4 regions of the Streptomyces sp. NPDC107517 genome follow, and region 1 is predicted to be linked to each of the others. Evidence: riboswitches for the same ligand, from Rfam matches in the RefSeq annotation. Region 1 holds a riboswitch; each other region holds the start of a gene.
What was found. A riboswitch is a leader RNA that binds a small molecule or an ion and turns the genes downstream of it on or off. The one in region 1 is predicted to bind cobalamin.
Positions count from the first base shown of each region.

Region 2: it holds a riboswitch for cobalamin, as region 1 does, so the genes downstream of both, nicT (Nickel transporter NicT) here and ACZ67T_RS32555 (ABC transporter substrate-binding protein) in region 1, are expected to answer to the same signal.
Region 3: it holds a riboswitch for cobalamin, as region 1 does, so the genes downstream of both, ACZ67T_RS07400 (cobalamin biosynthesis protein) here and ACZ67T_RS32555 (ABC transporter substrate-binding protein) in region 1, are expected to answer to the same signal.
Region 4: it holds a riboswitch for cobalamin, as region 1 does, so the genes downstream of both, metE (5-methyltetrahydropteroyltriglutamate--homocysteine S-methyltransferase) here and ACZ67T_RS32555 (ABC transporter substrate-binding protein) in region 1, are expected to answer to the same signal.

Region 1 covers NZ_JBVJPM010000018.1:63,021-65,211, reverse strand. Annotated here, with positions in the region: gene ACZ67T_RS32555 (ABC transporter substrate-binding protein) at 1-727, opposite strand, end outside; cobalamin riboswitch at 839-1,022, opposite strand; gene rpsN (30S ribosomal protein S14) at 1,352-1,657, opposite strand; gene rpmB (50S ribosomal protein L28) at 1,657-1,893, opposite strand; gene rpmG (50S ribosomal protein L33) at 1,959-2,123, shown strand; gene ACZ67T_RS32535 (type B 50S ribosomal protein L31) at 2,174-2,191, shown strand, end outside.
Region 2 covers NZ_JBVJPM010000007.1:92,311-94,501, forward strand. Annotated here, with positions in the region: gene nicT (Nickel transporter NicT) at 1-888, opposite strand, end outside; cobalamin riboswitch at 918-1,141, opposite strand; gene ACZ67T_RS18355 (ArsR/SmtB family transcription factor) at 1,231-1,593, shown strand; gene ACZ67T_RS18360 (inorganic diphosphatase) at 1,629-2,168, opposite strand.
Region 3 covers NZ_JBVJPM010000002.1:806,384-808,574, forward strand. Annotated here, with positions in the region: gene ACZ67T_RS07395 (cobyric acid synthase) at 1-120, opposite strand, end outside; gene ACZ67T_RS07400 (cobalamin biosynthesis protein) at 117-1,058, opposite strand; cobalamin riboswitch at 1,170-1,311, opposite strand; gene ACZ67T_RS07405 (hypothetical protein) at 1,422-1,643, opposite strand; gene ACZ67T_RS07410 (inorganic phosphate transporter) at 1,659-2,191, opposite strand, start outside.
Region 4 covers NZ_JBVJPM010000044.1:6,152-8,342, forward strand. Annotated here, with positions in the region: partial or broken gene ACZ67T_RS42545 (3-hydroxyacyl-CoA dehydrogenase family protein) at 232-360, shown strand; cobalamin riboswitch at 539-774, shown strand; gene metE (5-methyltetrahydropteroyltriglutamate--homocysteine S-methyltransferase) at 938-2,191, shown strand, end outside.

The DNA.
Region 1 (2,191 bases):
GCAGCGCGTTCAGCCGCGCCCGCTCCTCGTTGACGGGGACGAACTGCAGCTCGTCGATGTGCGGGCGCCCGGCCCAGTGGTCGTCCCACGCCCGGAACACCGCCTTGCCGCCAGGCGTGAAGGACGCGAACCGGAAGGGCCCCGACCCGACCGGGGACCGGAAGTCCTTGGTGTCCTTCGGCACGATCTCGGTACCGGCCGCGGCGAGCGCGCTCGGGAACTCGAAGTCGGGCTTTTGCAGTACGAGGGTGAGGTCACGCCCCGAGGCGCGGCAGGCGGCGAAGTCGACGGAGGCGAACAGCTGCTGCGAGGAGGCGGTGGTCTTCGGGTCCGCGATGCGCCGGTAGTTCCACAGCGCGTCGGCGGCGGTGACCGGTTTGCCGTCGTGGAAGCGGGCGTCCCGCAGCCGTATCCGCCAGGTCGATCCGGCCCGGTCGCTCTCCCAGGACTCGGCGAGCCTGCTCCGCACGGACATGTCGTCCTTGTACGTGAGCAGGCTGTCGTACAGGGCTTTGGAACGGGCCTGGTCGACGAAGAGCGGCGCGGGGTGCGGATCGAGCGTCTCCCGCGAACCGCCCGCGCTGAAGGCGGCCCGCAGCACCCCCGAACCGCCGGAGCCCTTACCGCTCCCCTTCGACTGTGACGAGGAGCAGGCGGCCAGCGCTGTCACCGCCGCGAGCGCACCTGCCCCGGCCAGTACCTGACGTCGTGCGAACGGTGGGGTCATGCCAGCGGGCTCCCGGAGCCGGGCCCGGAGGTGGCATCGACGCAGAGGCACATCGCACGGCTTGGCCGCACACGCATCGTCGACCTCTTCCTGGGGAGTCCACGCCCCGGACAGAACGGATGACGACGGGCCAGTCTCCTGACTCCCGGATCACCGCTCACCCCGCCTTCCGGCCCTGGAGGGCCGTGGCCATGGAGGTCGCTCCCCGGTCACAGTGGCGGGACCGCGCCGGACTCACACCGGCTTCCTGGTCCCCGTCGTACAGATGTATGGCGCCATTATGCAGAGCATGTCGCGGCCCATCGCGAGCGGGTGCGGCCGGCGGCGCACCACACCCCTCAAGCAGGGCGCCCGCGCCTACGGAACCATCGGTCCCAGTGGCGGGACCGCGCAGGAATCACACCGGCCTCCTCGTCCCGGCGGGTGAGGGGCCGCCCGCCGGTGATCGGCGGCGAGGCCCACAGGCCGCCCGTCCAAACGCGCACGCCCTCGCGACGCCACGGCACCGCTCGCACCCGGGAACGGCCCGTACGCCCCCAAAGGCCCCAAGGCGCAGAACAGGCCCATGGCATCTGCCCGCGCGAGCAAGTCGGCGCCGACCGACACCATGGGCCAAGCATCCTGTCACCAGGAGGACTTGGTCACTCCCGGCAGGTTCCCGGCATGTGCCTGAGCCCGCACGCTCACCCGCGACAGGCCGAACTTGCGCAGGTGTCCACGAGGCCGGCCGTCCACGCTGTCCCGGTTGCGCACGCGCGTCGCGCTCGCATCCCTCGGCTGGCGTCGCAGCTCCGCCTGTGCCGCGGCCTTCTCCTCTTCGGTGTACCGCTTGGAGGCCAGGACGGCCTTCAACTCGGCGCGCCGCTCGGCGAAGCGGGCCACGATCTCCTTGCGCTTCTCGTTCTTCTCGATCTTGCTCTTCTTCGCCATCAGACGCGCTCCCCTCGGGCCCGGATCCGGGCGACTGCGGCCTCGACGCCGATCACGTCCACCGTCTTGATGCCCCGCGCGCTCAGCCGCAGCCGGACGTAGCGGTTCTCGCTCGGCAGCCAGTAGCGCTTGCTCTGGACGTTGGGATCGAAGCGGCGGGACGTGCGCCGGTGCGAGTGGGAGATCTTTTTGCCGAAGCCCGGCCGCGCGCCGGTCAGTTGGCAGTGTGCGGACATGGTGGTGCTGCCTTTCTCTCCATCGACGTATCGATAATGGAAATCATTGTCGTATGCTACCTGTCATGACCCGCAACGAACTACGCCCGATCATCAAGCTCCGCTCCACCGCCGGAACCGGCTTCACCTGCGTGACCCGCAAGAACCGACGCAACGACCCGGACCGACTCGTTCGGCGCAAGTACGACCCGGCGGCCGGACGACACGTCGACTTCCGCGAGGAACGCTGACCCCGCCCGAACCGACCCCAGCCGCCCCACCCTCGCTCAAGGAGCATCCCGTGAAGCCCGGAATCCAA
Region 2 (2,191 bases), on a different contig from region 1:
GGCGATCGAGAGGCCGGTGATGGCCAGGTTGTAGAACACCTTGCGCACCGGGTTCGAGAACGCCCACTGGTACGCGAAGTTCATGAACGTCCCGTCCAGGGTGTCGAACAGGCTCATACCGGCGGCGAACAGGAGCGGCAGGCACAGGATCGCGTACCAGGGCAGTCCGGCCGCCGCGCCGCTGCCCGCCATCACCATCAGCGTCACCTCGGTCGCCGTGTCGAAGCCGAGGCCGAAGAGGAAGCCGAGCGGGTACATCTGGCCCGGGCGGGTGATGGACTTGGTGAACCGGCCGAGGATCCGGTTCATGAACCCCCGTGAATCCAGGTGCTGTTCGAGCTCGGCCTCGTCGTACGAGCCCGCGCGCATCGCCCGGAACACCCGCAGGATCCCCACCAGGGCGACGAGGTTGAGCGCCGCGATGAGGTAGAGGAAGGACCCGGAGATGGTGGTGCCCATGACGCCGAGCGTCTGATGGGTGGCGGACCCCTCGTTCATGATCCGCCCGGCGAGCTGGGTGCCGCCGGCGATCAGCGCGGCGAGCACGACCACCACGCTGGAGTGGCCGAGCGCGAACCAGAACCCCACCGACACCGGGCGCTTGCCGTCGGCCATCAGCTTGCGGGTGGTGTTGTCGATCGCGGCGATGTGGTCCGCGTCGAACGCGTGCCGCATCCCCAGGGTGTACGCGGTGACGCCGAGGCCGATGCCGAAGGCCTTCGACCCCACCTCGTAGTGCTCCGGCACGACGAGCAGGAACAGCACGCCGAACGCGACGACATGGAGTGCGGCGATCACCGCGAGGAGCCCGGCGGTGCGGACGGTGTCCTCGCGCCGCCAGTGGAACGCGTCGCGTCCGGTCGCCGGGGACTTTACGGGCAGGGTCATGCGGTCACGCTCCAACACCTCGTGGAATCACTTCGTGAGATGCCGTGGCCGGTCTCCTGGCTGACGGGTGTCCGCGTCCGCCCCGGCCTTCCCAGCTGCGCGCGGCAGCCAGTGGCGTGGTGGGGCGAGGCGTCCCGAGTCGTCTCGTTGCCGAGGGACCCGGGGCCCGATCACAGTGGCGAGGGCCGCTTCGGTCTGGGTCTTTTGAGGGACCGTCACCGAATTCCCGAGCACCACGGCCCGCCCACAGTAGAGGCCGGTCGGTGACGCCTGCAAGGCTGCACAGCTGCGTAGGTGTGCGCGGGTATTCAAGATCACATCGGTGGCTGCGAGGATGGGGCCATGCATCTCGTCCCTGCCGAGCGCGCCGACCGCCGCACGATCGACGGCCACCGGGTCTGCGAAGCCATCGCCGCCATCGGTGAGCCAGGACATGTCCGCGCCTGGGCCGACCGGTTCTCGCTGCTCGCCGATCCCCGCCGCCTCGCGCTGCTCCTCGCGCTGTACCGGGCGGGGCCGCTGGCCGTGTCGGATCTCGCCGTCGCGACGGGCATGAACGACCCGGCGGTCTCACAGGCGCTGCGGCTGCTGCGCGCGGCCGGAGTGGTCGAGGGGGAGAAGGAGGGCAGGATCGTGCGCTACCGCGTCGTCGACGCGGCGACCGCGGACCTTCTCAAGCACTGCGCGACGGACGGCGCGCACTGACACGTGCGCGCCGTCGTGGCCTGCCGCTCCGTCCTTCAGTCCTGTCGGCCGTCGGCCCGGCGGCGCGCGGCGGTGATCTCCGCGTACGTGAGGTCGCGCCCCTCCCAGTGCGAGCCCTCGGCGGACTTGCCGGGCTCCAGGTCCTTGTAGACCTCGAAGAAGTGCGTGATCTCCAGGCGGTCGAACTCGGGGATGTCCTCGATGTCCTGCACGGAGGTATGGCGCGGATCGTGCGCGGGCACGCACAGGACCTTCTCGTCCATGCCCTTCTCGTCCCGCATCACGAACATGCCGATGGCGCGGCACTCGACGGTGCAGCCGGGGAACGTCGGATCGCCCACCAGGACGAGCGCGTCGAGCGGATCGCCGTCGCGCCCCAGCGTGCCCTCGATGTATCCGTAGTCCGCGGGGTACTGGGTGGAGGTGAACAGCATCCGGTCGAGTCTTATCCGGCCGACGGAATGGTCCATCTCGTACTTGTTGCGGGAGCCTTGGGGGATCTCCACGGTGACGTCGAACGCGTGGACCGCGTCGGTGCCGTGGGCTGCGTCGGTGTGTCGGACCTCGTTGTCCAAGCCAGCCTCCTCGTCCACCCCGA
Region 3 (2,191 bases), on a different contig from region 1:
CCCCTTGAACGGCGCGACTTTCACCCCCTGCCGCACCAGCCACCGGCAGATCCCCGCGGTGACCACGCTCTTCCCGGCATCGGACGTGGTCCCTGCCACCAGCAGTCCGCCACCACTCACGACTTCCCCCTCCGCAACAGTGCCCGCCCGGCGGCGCACACGCCGAGGGCCAGCCAGCTCACGCGCCGCGAGAGCCGCGCCGCCCGCTCGATGTCGGCGGTCTCCACGGCCCGGCCCGACGCGTTCAGTACGGGCCGGTGCTCGACCCGCCCGCCGTACGACAACGTGCCTCCCAGGCGCACTCCGAGCGCCCCCGCGAACGAGGCCTCGACGACACCGGCGTTGGGGCTCGGGTGCAGTCGCGCGTCCTCGCGCCACGCCGTGAGCGCGCCGCGCGGACGGCCGCCCGCGATTGCGGCCAGCACGCCGGTCAGCCGCGCCCCGGGCCAGCCGGCCACGTCGTCGAGGCGTGCGGAGGCCCAGCCGTAGCGGCGGTACCTGGCCGACTTGTGCCCGACCATGGCGTCCAGCGTGTTCACGGCGCGGAACGCGACGAGCCCGGGGACGCCGGCGACGGCGCCCCACACGAGCGCGCCCACGACGGCGTCGGAGGTGTTCTCGGCGACGGATTCGACGACGGCCCGCGCGATCCCGTCCGCGTCCAGGGCCTGCGGGTCGCGCCCGCACAGATGCGGCAGCCGTTCGCGCGCCGCGTCCACGTCACCGGCGGCCAGCGCGCTCCCGATGGCGCGCGCCTCGCGCCCCAGCGACGTACCGCCGACGACCGCCCAGGTGGCGGCGGCGGTCAGCGCGACGGAGGCGGCGGGGGAGCGGCGCGCGGCGCGCGCGGCGAGGCCACCGGCGAGGGCGGCGCCCCCGGCGCACACGGCGGTGTGCACGGCGCCCCACCCGCGGTGGTCACGCCACAGCACGCGCTCGACGGCGCCCGCGGCCCGTCCGAACGCGGCGACCGGATGCCCGCGGCGCGGATCGCCGATCAGGAGGTCGCCGAGGAGTCCGGCGGCGCTGCCGTACGCGAAGACGCGCTCGGCCCGCACGGTCAGCCCGCCGCTACGGCGAGGGGAACCCTTGTACTCGCTCTGAGCGGGAGCACCCGCAACTGGCAGCCGCGCATGGCGATATGTCCTCACTCAGGGTGTCCACGCCCTGGTTGGAAGAGACCGGCGGCGAGAGTTCCTGGCTCGCGGGGATCACTCCCCGGTGACAGTGGCGGGACCGCGCCGGATTCGCACCGGCTTCCTCTCCTGCTGCCGTAGATGGCCCCGGAAGTCCACCACGCCCCCCGAACGCCCGTCAACTTGCCGTTGACCTGCGAAGGGAGAGTGTGCTGAGGCCCACACGAAGCGGGGTGCGGGACGCCGTCGCGTCCCGCACCCCGCACTTCTGCCGGTTACCTCCGGTCAGGCGACGATCAGGAAGATCCCGTAACCGACGGCCGCCGCGCACAGGGCGAAGCAGGCGTACGCGCCGGAGACGGCGAGCCCCGCCGAACCGCCCTGGGCCGTCGCCGACTCCCGCTTGGCGAGCCCGACGATGCCGAGGGTGAACAGGCCCACGAGGGCCACCGTGATCACGAGGCTGACTCCGAACACGGAGCCGAGTGCTGCCCAGTCGATGTGCATAGCGCTGCTGCTTCCTTAGACCGTGGCCGGTCGCGCGGACTCCGCCGAGGGCGGGGCGGGCGAGGCGGGGATGGTGGTCTTCACGTCGGTGTCCAGGTCCGCGACCGTGCCGGCGGGCGGCGGGGTGACGGCCGCGATCGCGGTGGTCACGACGCCGGCGGGCTCGGCCGGGACGTCGACGCCGTCGATGTCGTCGTCCGTGACGTTCGTGTGGTCGATCGCGTTGCGCCGGGACAGCGCCCAGATGGTGCCGGCGCCGGCGATCAGGAGCAGCGCGGTGACGGCGACGCCCCACGAGCCCTGCTTGGTGAGGAACTCGGCGCCCGCGCCGACCAGACCGGCGGCCGGCAGGGTCAGGCCCCAGGCGATGAACATGCGGGTCGCGGTCGACCAGCGGACGACGCCGCCCTTGCGGCCGAGGCCCGCGCCCATGACGGCGCCGGAGCAGACCTGCGTCGTGGAGAGCGAGAAGCCGATGTGCGAGGAGGCGAGGATCGCGGTCGCGGCGCTGGTCTGGGCGGCGAAGCCCTGCTGCGGCGCGAGGTCCG
Region 4 (2,191 bases), on a different contig from region 1:
CGGGCCGCCGCGCGGGATGATCGCCTGGCCGGCCATCTTCTCCTTGTTCCTCGGGTGCGGCATCGCCTGGGTCAACACATACCTGTCGTTGCACGGAGTACGTCACCTCGCTCCGGGGCCGACGGCGGCGGTGCTCTGGTGGCGGTCCTTGGGCTCACCGGGATCGCGGGGCGGGTGCGCCGGCCGCGGCTCGCCGGCCGACCGGAACGTGCGCGATGGCTACCGGGCGCGTTCAAGGAGCCGCTCTACGCGCCGCCTCCTCTGCTGCAACGCATGGTCGAGGCAGGGCTGTTGGGCCGGAGGACCGGTCGCGGCTTTCACCGCTACGACGCGCACACCGCCAAGGACCACCGGGGCTGAGAGGCAGGCCCGGGTACCGCTGCCGGGATGAGGGCCCGGCGGCGGCGAGCGGACGAGGCGGGAGACGGCGCACGGGGACCGTCTCCCGCTCCGCCCGCTGGCTGCTTTCCCCCACAGACGTGTCACACCTCACCGTCCGAAACCCGGACTCCCTGCCATCGCCCGACCGGCGACCCGTAGGGTGACCGACGCAGCTGGTTCGCCCCGTCCGCCAGACGGGAGTGTCGCAAGAGGGAACCCGGTGGGAATCCGGGACTGCCCCGCAGCGGTGAGTGGGAACGACCGCCGTCATCACGCACTGGGCCCCGACGAACGGGACCTGGGAAGCGATGGCCAGTAGGAGCCTCGTACGAGTTCCGTACGTGACGAGGCGCGCCCACGAGTCCGAAGACCTGCCATCTGCCCGTGCCCGTACGACGCGCGCGCGGACATTCCGGTGACCTCGAGGGCGGGTCGGCGTACGTACCGAGCGGACGACCGCGCCTTGCCGCGCGAGGACGTGCCGCCGGTCTGCCACTCCTTCTTGACCGCGTCGGTCTCCGGGATCCCAGGGATACGTCTCTCGAAGGAGATCTCCGTGACCACCAAGACCGCGGCCGCGGCAGCACGGGCCACCGTGTACGGCTACCCCCGCCAGGGACGGAACCGCCGGCTGAAGAAGGCGATCGAGGGCTACTGGCAGGGCCGCGTCACCGCCGACGCCCTCCGCGCCACCGCCGCCGACCTGCGCCGGATCAACTGGCAGGAGCTCGCCGACGCGGGCATCGGAGAAGTCCCCACCGGCGACTTCTCCTGCTACGACCACGTCCTCGACACCACCGTCATGGTGGGCGCGATCCCCGAGCGCCACCGCGCCGCCGTCGCCGTCGACGCCCTCGACGGGTACTTCGCCATGGCTCGCGGCACGCAGGACGTGGCGCCGCTGGAGATGACCAAGTGGTTCGACACCAACTACCACTATCTGGTACCGGAGTTGGGCCCGGACACCGCGTTCACCGCCGACTCCACCAAGCAGGTCACCGAACTCGGGGAAGCCCTCGCTCAGGGCTTGTCCGCCCGGCCGGTCCTCGTCGGCCCGGTCACGTATCTGCTGCTCGCGAAGCCCGCGCCGGGTGTCGCCGCGGACTTCGACCCGCTGACACTGCTGGACCGGTTGCTGCCCGTGTACGCCGACGTGCTCGCCGATCTGCGCGCCGCCGGCGCCGAGTGGGTGCAGCTCGACGAACCCGCCCTCGTCCAGGACCGCACTCCGGCCGAGTTGAACGCCGCCGCACGCGCCTACCGCGACCTGGGCGCCCTCACGGACCGCCCGAAGCTGCTGGTGGCCTCCTACTTCGGACGTCTGGGTGACGCCCTGCCAGTACTGGCCAAGGCACCGGTCGACGGTCTCGCCCTCGACTTCACCGAGGCCGCCGCCGCGAACCTCGACGCCCTCGCCGCAGTCGGCGGCCTGCCCGGCAAGCGCCTGGTCGCCGGTGTCGTCAACGGCCGCAACATCTGGCTCAACGACCTCGAGAAGTCCCTCAGCACGCTCGGCACCCTGCTGGGCCTTGCCGACCGGGTCGACGTCGCCGCTTCCTGCTCACTGCTCCACGTACCGCTCGACGCATCCCTCGAGCGGGACATCGAGCCCCAGATCCTGCGCTGGCTCGCCTTCGCCCGGCAGAAGACCACCGAGGTGGCCACCCTCGCCAAGGGCCTGGCCCAGGGAACCGACACCATCGCGGCCGAACTCGCGGCCAACAAGGCCGACTTGGCCTCGCGCGCCGGATCGCCGATCACCTACGACCCGGCCGTCCGCACCCGCGTCACGGCCGTCACCGACACCGAC